3 regions of the Methylotuvimicrobium sp. genome follow, and region 3 is predicted to be linked to each of the others. Evidence: riboswitches for the same ligand, from Rfam matches in the RefSeq annotation. Region 3 holds a riboswitch; each other region holds the start of a gene.
The links. Region 3 has a riboswitch for cyclic di-GMP ahead of ACRJJO_RS15540 (hypothetical protein). Riboswitches for the same ligand answer to the same signal wherever they lie in the genome.

Region 1 (3,280 bases), on a different contig from region 3:
TTGCAGCTTGATTCGGCCGTCTTGCGGCAAGCGGCGCTCGGCGATATTGAGTTTGGCCATGATTTTTATGCGCGAAAGCACGGCCGCGGTCGATGTTACCGGCGGCGCATCGATATTTTGCAGCACGCCGTCGACGCGCAAGCGGACTTTCAAGCGCTGCTCGAACGGCTCGATATGGATATCCGAAGCTCGGCTCTCAATCGCGCGCTGCATGATCAGATTAACCATTTTGATAACCGGCGCTTCACTCGCCATATCTTTAAGGTGTTCCAGATCCTCTTCGCCAATCTCGTCTGTCTCGAGATTGGCAAATAGCTTATCCATTTGGGATTTACCTTCGCCATATTGCAGTTCGAGCGCGGCATCGATTTCCGACATCAGTCCGACTTTCGCAATAATCGGCTTGCCGGTTGCCAGTTTCAACGCATCCAACACAAAGCGATTTTCCGGATCCATTACCGCAACGTGAATTGCATCATCGGTATCGCGTAAACCGATTACATGAAATTGTTTCAGAAATCGCAGGGACACATCATTAGACAAAGGCGTTTCAAGCGGGTAATCCTCGACCCCGACTTTTTCTATGTCATGCGTTACAATAAAAGCTTCCGCGATATCGCTTTCCGAACAAATACCGAGTTTAATCAATAAGTGCGGCAAGGTTTCGGCCACGGTCGACTGCATGACTCGATCGACCTTTTTTAACTCGGCATCGGTCAATTTATCTTGGTGCTGTAAATAACTAAGAAAGGGGTGGTATTCAGGCGCGTACTTGGCAATTGAGTAATCCATTGAACAGTCCTGGCTATATAGATTCGGGCAGATTATAAACCATGGGTGCAATTAAAGCTGAGGTTAATAAAACTTGAGAACAATGCTTCGATAAGCCCCAAGACCAATAATAACCTATTTCAATACTATGAAATAACCAAGCCCTTACGAGTCAAAATATTTTATCCGTATCGAGATAAGCTTCTCTTATCCGGCCTTATGTCAGAATATTTAACACTTATCTCAAAGCAAATCATTTAGCCTTTCAAGACTCCCAAAAATACCCAGACATTCATATGTAACTGTTTTTCCGTACATTAATTTATTAACGATTAAGCAAAAAAACAAGCCAACTAACATCCGCCTTTATTCTTTTGCAAGCAAAATCAGATCCAGTTTTTAAGTTGGACCAATTTATTGCATCATTCGTCAAAATTTTTTACATCATCCTTTTCCCCCAGCCCTTCGGCAAGCCTAAGCGCCCCAAAGAACAAAACAGCCTGTAATGACGCCCCATACTTTCCTTGTCTTTCAGTTGTTTACAAAATTTTCCCTGCAAACGCTGCTACTTCTCATTAACAATGCATATTTTCTTTTCTTGACGTTTGGCGGATTTAATCGTTTTAAGCTTTTGTTAAGACATAAAACTGTCAATAATTTTTACATCACGAAATGCAGCTACCAAAATAAACGCGCCCTCCGTCACAAAATACATTTTATTTAATTGACAATTCAATGCCTTAAAGGAACAAAATCGACTGATGGCACGCTCTATGCAAGTGCTTTATGCGAAAACAAAAAAATACCTTGCCAATTACAAGCACCAACTATATGGCAAGCTGAAGCGCATTTAACGTATGAATTACTTTCTACCTTAAGCGCTTTTTAACGAAACTAACGAATAATTTATGAGGCATTTGGGATAATGCCTGGATTATGACGGCTCGACAGATCTATTTAACTGCCCGGGCCAGATAACTTGAAACAATAGGGATTTTTTAGCTCTATTAAGTTAAAAGCCTTACCCGTCGCGAGGCGGGGGCGGAAAGCCAAGAATCTGATACCTTCCATTTTGCATCAGATAGTCTGGCCGCACTTAATTTCAAACATATTAGAGGTAATTATGTTGAAAATTAAAGCACCGTTAAAAAAATTAAGCGCTGCCGTTGCACTGGGCCTTTTTGCCGGTACCGCTTCCGCATCAGTTTCTATCTACGACACCTTCCCTTTTGGATATTCCGGCGGCGAATCGCTTGTAGCGCCCTTTTTTGAGGACGGCGAACCTGATTGGGCAGCCGGCCGATTTACGGTAGATCCTTTTAATTGCCCTAATGGCTGCTTATTAGACAGCGTCCGTCTATCTTTAGCGTCCGGCGGTCACTTTTCAGGCGACCTCGTCTCTCTTAAGGATTCATCCGGAAACTACGGTATATCGCTAGCTGTTTATAGCAATAACTTTTTGGGAGGGGATACCCACATTCCTGGAGACAAACTGTTCGACTTATCGATACCCGACAGCTTTGTGCAGCTGGAACATTTTGGCGGCAATGACGTTTGGTTCGACGCACCGTCGCAAGATCCCAATGAAGCGGCGCTTTTACAACCAAACACAGCCTATTGGCTCTTTCTCACCAATGAAAGCCTGTCGTTTCCCATTGAATGGTCTTATAACGGTGCCGGCCATGACGGTCAGTATTATGCCGCTTATTGGAATCCACTCGGAGCACACGGATCGCCATATCTTTTTGAAGTAATGGGCACTAGTTGCACTACATGTTCGGCACCAGTTAGCAATGTACCTGTTCCAGGGGCTATTTGGCTGATGGGCACAGCAATGATCGGACTGGTGACTTCCTGGCGCAGAAAGCTTGCTTAATGTAAACGATGAAATCGAAGACATTCAAGCGTAATACAGATTATCAGCCTGCATCAGCAGGTAATTAATCTGAGAAAAAATAAATTAATAAAATTGAGCACTTAGCTCTTTTAATCACCGCATTTGCCATGGATGCGGCGATTACCATAACAATCATGGCAACCATACTTTAAATTTAAAGTAAAGGAGTTTCTTATGAAAACTAAAATCACCACCACAGCAGCAGCCGTATTGCTCGGCATTTCAACCCTGGCCAGCGCCAACCCTCCAGGTGCTCCTGCCATATACAACAATGGACCTGCAGCTCCTCTGTTGAATATGACCAATATGAGAGACACTGAAAGAGCGGCTTTCGCTCTTTACGAAGGCCTCATGCAAGCCACCGAGGCGCTTGTTTATGTAAAAGGATGTACGCCTTTTTCGGTGCCCGTATCGGCCTACTCTGACGGCAACGGCATTAATCAACTCGAAGTTCAAACATTCAATGGCGTTAGGCTTGAAGCAGCCCTGCAAGCACCGGTTCCCGGTTTTGGTCAAAACATCGACGTCACACAAGCTCCAATTGCTGGGATCTTGAACAACGTTGCCGTAGATAACCTGCGCGGTAGATACACTTACAACCATCTTAATAAC
Region 2 (3,280 bases), on a different contig from region 3:
TTAAGAAATCTAAAGATTTCGGCCGCAATCTGTCAGACTAAAATTCAAACTTGCCTAGTCGATTATTCCGGGCAGGGATTGACCGACGTGGAAAAAAACGCGTATTTGCAATTTTTAAAAAGAATCAAGAACGATGGTGTGGCGATTGGTAAAATTATGCTTTATACAATTGCGCGCCCATCGATGCAGCCGGAAGCGGCTAAAATGAAGCCGTTGTCACCGGAACTCATGCGACATTTTGCGGGCGAGATCAGAGCGCTTGGTTTCGAGGTTCGGGTAGATTGTTAGTTGCCTAGTTTCGGGTTGATGGCTTTGGGTAAATTGTTAGCGGGGAGAGGTGAATGGCGTCGGGTCGGGGAATGGGCGTTATCGGATAATATAGCGCACCCGACATCCAGCGATACGACCGAAGAAGGCTGTAAACTAAGATTTAGTTTCTCGGTTGAAAATCATTTTTTGCTCTGAAGCCGGATTTAAGCCTTAATATCTAAAAGACTTCCTATCGTTTTTTTCTCGGTTTCGAGAATTTTAACGGCGGCAGATGTTTCGAATTCAGCTTCTTTTAAGCTGAGTACCGGTTTAATAATGTCTTCAGACTTGAATTCGGAGCTGCCTACTTCATCGTTTTTTATCGGTAATGCAGCAATTTTGTGAGCCGCTTCGGCTGATTTATGTTGTGCGCCGTTGATGAGGTTCAATGCGCTGTTTGTTGGTGAAATGTCCATGGTAAAACCCTCGTGAAGTATGAGCGCTTAGTGGAATTATATAAACTAATTTTAGTCTTTTAAAATCAATTGTATGCTTCTTTATTGCTTCGCTTTAAGTCGAACAATAGCTCTTTTATGTTGTTTTGTCCGAGCGTTATTTCACGTTTCTTAGATTAAAAGGTATGAGATTTTTTTTGGCGATGGCAGGTATTCTTGCTGCCGATGGTAGTTCAGCTCAACGAGGCGCCTAATCCAACAGAAGGTCAGTTCGGCATTGAGTTATGGCAGGCGGTTTATTTTGAAGGGGTCGTTTCAAGAAAAGCGGAAGCGAATTTGCTCCCGCTAACGCTTGAGCAATTAGATTGTTTGTCTGCGTTTTGTAGAAGAAATAAGGCCAACCAAAGCGGCACCTAGTAACCAGATGCTTGCCGGTAATGGGACTGCTGTGACGTTTAGGCCAACATATTTTTTTTCAATGAAAGCCGCTTCTCCAAGTGTTGTGCTTATAGCACCTAGAAGATTTTGGATTGTGATATTCAGATATCCGCTATTGAAAGAAGTGGTATCTAAAATGGTATCTGCCTGCCAGTTATTGGTTTGCAAGAACGCAGTTTGAGTAAATGCATCATTAGCAACGATACTTTCGGTAGTGTCAAAGGATGGATTTTCAATATCGAAAGCGCGAACTTGACCTCCTACTCCAACAAGAGTTGAATTGCCAAAACTAAAATAATCGCCTTTTTCAATAACTGAAACGGTATTTATTTGATGTTGTGGGTTCAATGCTTGGACTTTGATGTTAACGGTATCGTTGGTCATGTCGACGCCGGCAGTATTCAAGGCGGTAGCGGTGAATGCTGTTGGGGTAAAGTATAAAGTGTCGCCTGAAACATTAGCTGAACCGAATAAACCGGTAAGCGTACTATCAAATTCAAACGAAACAGAATTGCCGTATAAGGTGACTAGGCTTGCTTGCGCACTCCCCGTAAAAAGATAAATAAATGATATTAAAACAAACTTGGTTATTCTAAACATGAAAAAAACTCCTTGTGATTAAGAGTAAAGTCAAAAAATTACATGGTGAAAAAGCTAGGCCAAATTAGTCAAAGAGCAATATTGACTTTGAAATAATGGTTGCAACAAAAAGATGCATGACATTAAAAATCTCACTAACAATTTAAGGTAGTCCGGCCATCTTTAAAATATTAAAGATCCGTAACTTTCCGGCCCCGCTTTACAACGGGTGAGGCTTTCTCTTAAAAATTTCTCTGCTGTGTTTGGCGTACTCGCGTAAAGAATCCGCCAAACACGTTTTTCGTAAAGTTCGATTTAGTCAATTTCAATAGTAACGATCATGAAGAAGCCTTCATCGCCCCGGCAAATGAAAGTTCGAGGCGTGGCGGAGGATGCGGTCACTCGCCCGACAGGACGCCGTGAATACGTCCATGTAGGCTCGACGGCGGCGACTGATTGCCATGGATGGCATGAATGCAGATTTTGCAGGAGCAAAAATCTGCCCTGCCGCCGACGCCTGTCGATCGAGCAACGGCATCCTCTTCGGAGCCGGCATTGTACTTTCACAAAAAAACTGATATCTACTTCACGATACTGACGATACTACTAAAATATTACATTTCCATTAAGAAAAGCTAAATTCTTTTCTCGATATGTGTTCAATTTTACTACAATGGCTCCGAATCGTTTCATCATGAAAGTTTCTACGACCTTTATTATAAAAAGCAATACTTATACCAAATATTAGAAAATTATTATAATCAAAACGTTGTGAGCAGTATGGTCATTGTTTTAATCGCAAAAATCTTTCTTTTGTAAAAAATATTGACAATTAAGTGCAGTTTATAGTCTGTAAGTGACTGCTTTTAAATGAGCTATGACTAATTGATAAGATGGTTTTACATATTTTAACGTGCTGAGATATCATTTTTACTTCGATGTTTTGTTGGCGGAGCGAATAGATTGTTGTTAAGGCCTAGGCTCAAAGAGGATCAGGATTTAGTGCGGCTGAAATTGTAAAATAACTTGACAAAGTTTGTTATTAAAATGGCGCGCTGCTCTTTGTGTGATTTTACCTGTCAGGCATGTAATTTCGGCATTTGCGTATGAAACGCTGGGGGGAAATCGGCAATGGTTAAGTGTCAAGAATGTTGTCGATCCTGCGCCTAAATATTAGCTCATAATTGGTATCTTAAATGCTTCAACTAGAATCGCGAGTCGTTGAATTAGGCCTGCAAAAATTAAAATCGCCGCAACAAGTTTATATTGCCTATAGCGGCGGTGTAGATTCGCATGTGTTGTTACATCTTTGTGCTTCGATATCTTCTCTACAAAATAAAATTACCGCGGTTCATATACATCACGGTTTGCAAGCGGTAGGCGATGCTTGGCCAAGTCATTGCCGGTCGGTCGCTAAGCAATTGGGTGTTGATTTTGTCGAAATTCATGTCGATGCGCGAAGCGCCGGGCGCGAAAGCCCCGAGGAAGCGGCCAGGAATGCGCGGTATGACGCCTTAAAGGCTTTGCTTTCGGAAAACGACGTTTTGATGGTGGCTCAG
Region 3 (3,280 bases):
AGCGATTCGGGTCGGTATCTGACGGCGACAATGTGCAATTATTGTTAAAGATATTCATCGCTTCCAAGCGCTGTTGATCGATCAGCGGATTGACGCCTTGGGCGGAACCGCCGGCGGAACGTTTGACAAACAACACTTTTTGGCTAGCCGATAAACCGTCGACTTTATCCGGACTCAAGGTACAGAAAAAGGCACGGTAACGATTACCCGGATTCGGACCATCGTTGAAATAGCTATGCAAAGTACCCGCATCACACAAGCTGGTGAACAGGGAGGTGATAGAGTTATCCATTGCAGTGGCACCCGACATGTTGATTCGTAAATCGGGTACATCGCTTGGCGTCCACGCCGAAGCCGTGCCGGAAAAACCGGCAATCAAAGCCGCGCCCAAGGCGGCCGTTACGATATTTTTTTTCATGACCATTCTCTTTATGTAGGTATGAGTGTAAAAAACTCCCGGACCTGCATCCGGGTATGCTTGAATGATTTTCTTATGCTTTACGGCGTTTGGCAGCGATCAAGCCCATCAGACCCGTGCCGAAAAACCATACCGCCGCTGGAACGGGAACCGGCGCGAAATTCAATGAAGCGCTGCCATTTTCAATCGAAAAGTTCCAATCGCCGAGGTAAACCGCCTTCTCTGTCAACTCGAACGTATTGGGATCCATGTCGAAGCCCCACCACCAAAACCCTGTCGATTCGCCTGCTGACGACGAAAGATTACCTGAGAAAGAATTACCAATGTTCGAACCCCAAGTTGTCGGAAAATAACCGCTTTGCCCAGGCGCCGAATAAGAATCTAAATTGACCGCTTTATCGCCGATTTGTTGATTGGTGCCGGTCAATTCGCCCGATCTTGCATTCAATTGGTCGATATGTTGATCAAGTGTTGATGACGAACCTGAAAAACGGTCGAAAGGGCCGACAGTAATTTCATTTTTGGATGTCATTAAAATGCCCAAATAATTCACGCTATCGAAATCGACGAATGAATTGTGAGCCGAGGCAATGTTATAGATCACCCTGTCACCTGGCGAGGTTGCGGCCATAAACTGGCTGAATGCATCGGTGTTGATCGAGTGATTCATTGCTTGCGGATTATCCAAAAAATCAGCATGCCGGATACCTAAATCCATTGCATATGAAATTTGCGCATCCGGATTGTAAACGCTCAGAAAAAGCTCGGAGCCACGCGGATCGTTTTCGAAACCGGTCAATTTAACCCCGGCGATTCTCGCTTGAGCACCTGTCGCAACCAACGCCATCGCGCCGACCGCTAGAGATTTACCTAATAAATTCATAAAAAATATCCTCGTAAAGTCTGTTAACAAAAACCAAACCGGGGTACATGGCCATTCCTAGTAAATGGTCGCGGCCCGGCTATCTCTTGATACTTGATAAGAGACCCGCAGCTTTCCGTCCCCGCCTCGCGGCGAGTTTGGCAACATCTTCACACCCGGCATATCCGGCTAAAACCGGAAACTGCCTATTCCTTGTTAAATCGCTGGCAATCAGTACCGCCCATGTTATGATTGCCTTCGCCGGCCCCACTCCCCCTCGCCGGATCCACTCCGCATCCGCAAAGTTTCAACTTGCGCATATTTTTTCATAGTCATTAGTTCAAAAGTTTTACAGCTTCGTTAAATTTTCATGAAACGTATTACGTTTTAAACAACTAACGCCGTTAATGCGCCGACTGTTTTGAATTGTCGCATTTCTGTCATATTTTTCGTTTATGTTTAAAAGGTTCGACTTGATACGCATATCCATATATCCAAAAACCCATAAACCTAAAAAGATCATTTGAGACTTCACCAAGCCGGTGAAAGTGTTGTAGACCCTTCATGCTTCGACTTAACTCAGCACGAACGGTCTACAACACATGCCAACTTCATCTTTCTAGGATAGAAATACATAACTTTTGCCGTTTTCAAGCCGTTCCGTTGTTAATATTCAGCCACCCGGCAATTATCGTTCCCACGCTGGAGCGTTGGAACGATAGGGGGATGTGAATAACTACGTTCCGTTAGTCAATCCGAAATATTTTTGAATTAGGTATAAGAAATTGAGCGAACTGAAACACATCATTTCACTGCGTATCGAGAACAGTATTCGTAACGCGGTTCAAGCCACCGCTTCGCGGTTTTATGTGCGGGAGTCGGATATTTACCGTTTTGCGATCAACTACATGCTAAAGCGCTTTAAGTGCTTGCATGAAGACGACTTTAGCGGCAGCGATTTGCTACCCCTTATGCTGGACATTCGCGAGGAATTAATTGGCAGCCTATCCTTAAAAAAACATCAGCTCTTCAACATCCTAAACGGCAACAATGTTCACCCGGATAAGTTTGTCGCAATGTCAGATATCGAGTTGCTATTAACGCCGCAACACTTAGTAAAACAACGCTTGCAAAAAATCGACGATAGTCCTCAATCCGATGTCGATACCGAAACCTGGCTGAAGCAATATTTACTTGAGAAATATCAATCGCCGTCGCTTCAGGATAGTTCCGACACGCAAACCCAATCATCGAATTGAAGCCATACCTAAATCATGAATTCGTAGCTCATGGGTTTATGAAAGCTTCCGATCGTTTTGCGCTAACTACTATTTGGAACTAAGCTAATAGCTCCGTAGGGTGCGCATCGCGCACCGTTCCACGGTGCCGAACCGACAAGAGCCCGACCCAGGTGCGCGATGCGCACCCTACACCTAGGCTTAATAGCCTATGAACAACAACAATTTCAAAAATATTATGAGTTTAAAAAGCGGGAAAACAGCAATTAACTACTAAAGCGAAAATGGACATATCTAAAACATAAATTCGTAATCGATTGGTCATCCATACTTACGATCGCTTTGCACAAAGCAATAACTACTATTTGGAACTAAACTAACAGTAACTTTTAGATTCTTCGAGAATTTTATGGATGCTCTATCGGCTATTAACCGCATTTTTCTTAGCCCAATCGACGGCCAGTCCCAAGATGATGAATTATTAGTCGATAAGCTTAGAAATTGGGCCATCCGCTTCGCCGATTGCAATTATTTGCATCCTTGCCTAATTGACGGGCAGCGGTCCTTAGTCTGCGCCAACCACCTTAGTTTAAAAAATCCTAAAGCTTATCAAGCTCTAATCGAGATTGCGCGGCATCATGATATTTTTCTGAAGGAGGATGCCAGAACATTAAGTTCGGCAACGTTTTATGCCGACCGGCGGCAAAAAACGCCGGTTTTTCTTGCTTTGTGCCTCGGCTTTTTGATCGCGACAACCGATAC

Region 1: it holds a riboswitch for cyclic di-GMP, as region 3 does, so the genes downstream of both, ACRJJO_RS15765 (hypothetical protein) here and ACRJJO_RS15540 (hypothetical protein) in region 3, are expected to answer to the same signal.
Region 2: it holds a riboswitch for cyclic di-GMP, as region 3 does, so the genes downstream of both, ACRJJO_RS05985 (VPLPA-CTERM sorting domain-containing protein) here and ACRJJO_RS15540 (hypothetical protein) in region 3, are expected to answer to the same signal.

The regions. Positions count from the first base shown of each region.
Region 1 is NZ_JBNGHF010000036.1:3,221-6,500, forward strand. Features, by position in the region: gene gspE (type II secretion system ATPase GspE) at 1-792, opposite strand, end outside; cyclic di-GMP riboswitch class I at 1,780-1,869, shown strand; gene ACRJJO_RS15765 (hypothetical protein) at 1,895-2,647, shown strand; gene ACRJJO_RS15770 (hypothetical protein) at 2,843-3,280, shown strand, end outside.
Region 2 is NZ_JBNGHF010000008.1:56,471-59,750, forward strand. Features, by position in the region: gene ACRJJO_RS05975 (radical SAM protein) at 1-288, shown strand, start outside; gene ACRJJO_RS05980 (hypothetical protein) at 474-725, opposite strand; gene ACRJJO_RS05985 (VPLPA-CTERM sorting domain-containing protein) at 1,065-1,742, opposite strand; cyclic di-GMP riboswitch class I at 1,886-1,967, opposite strand; gene tilS (tRNA lysidine(34) synthetase TilS) at 2,918-3,280, shown strand, end outside.
Region 3 is NZ_JBNGHF010000034.1:33,991-37,270, forward strand. Features, by position in the region: gene ACRJJO_RS15535 (hypothetical protein) at 1-418, opposite strand, end outside; gene ACRJJO_RS15540 (hypothetical protein) at 492-1,301, opposite strand; cyclic di-GMP riboswitch class I at 1,368-1,453, opposite strand; gene ACRJJO_RS15545 (hypothetical protein) at 2,066-2,539, shown strand; gene ACRJJO_RS15550 (hypothetical protein) at 2,928-3,280, shown strand, end outside.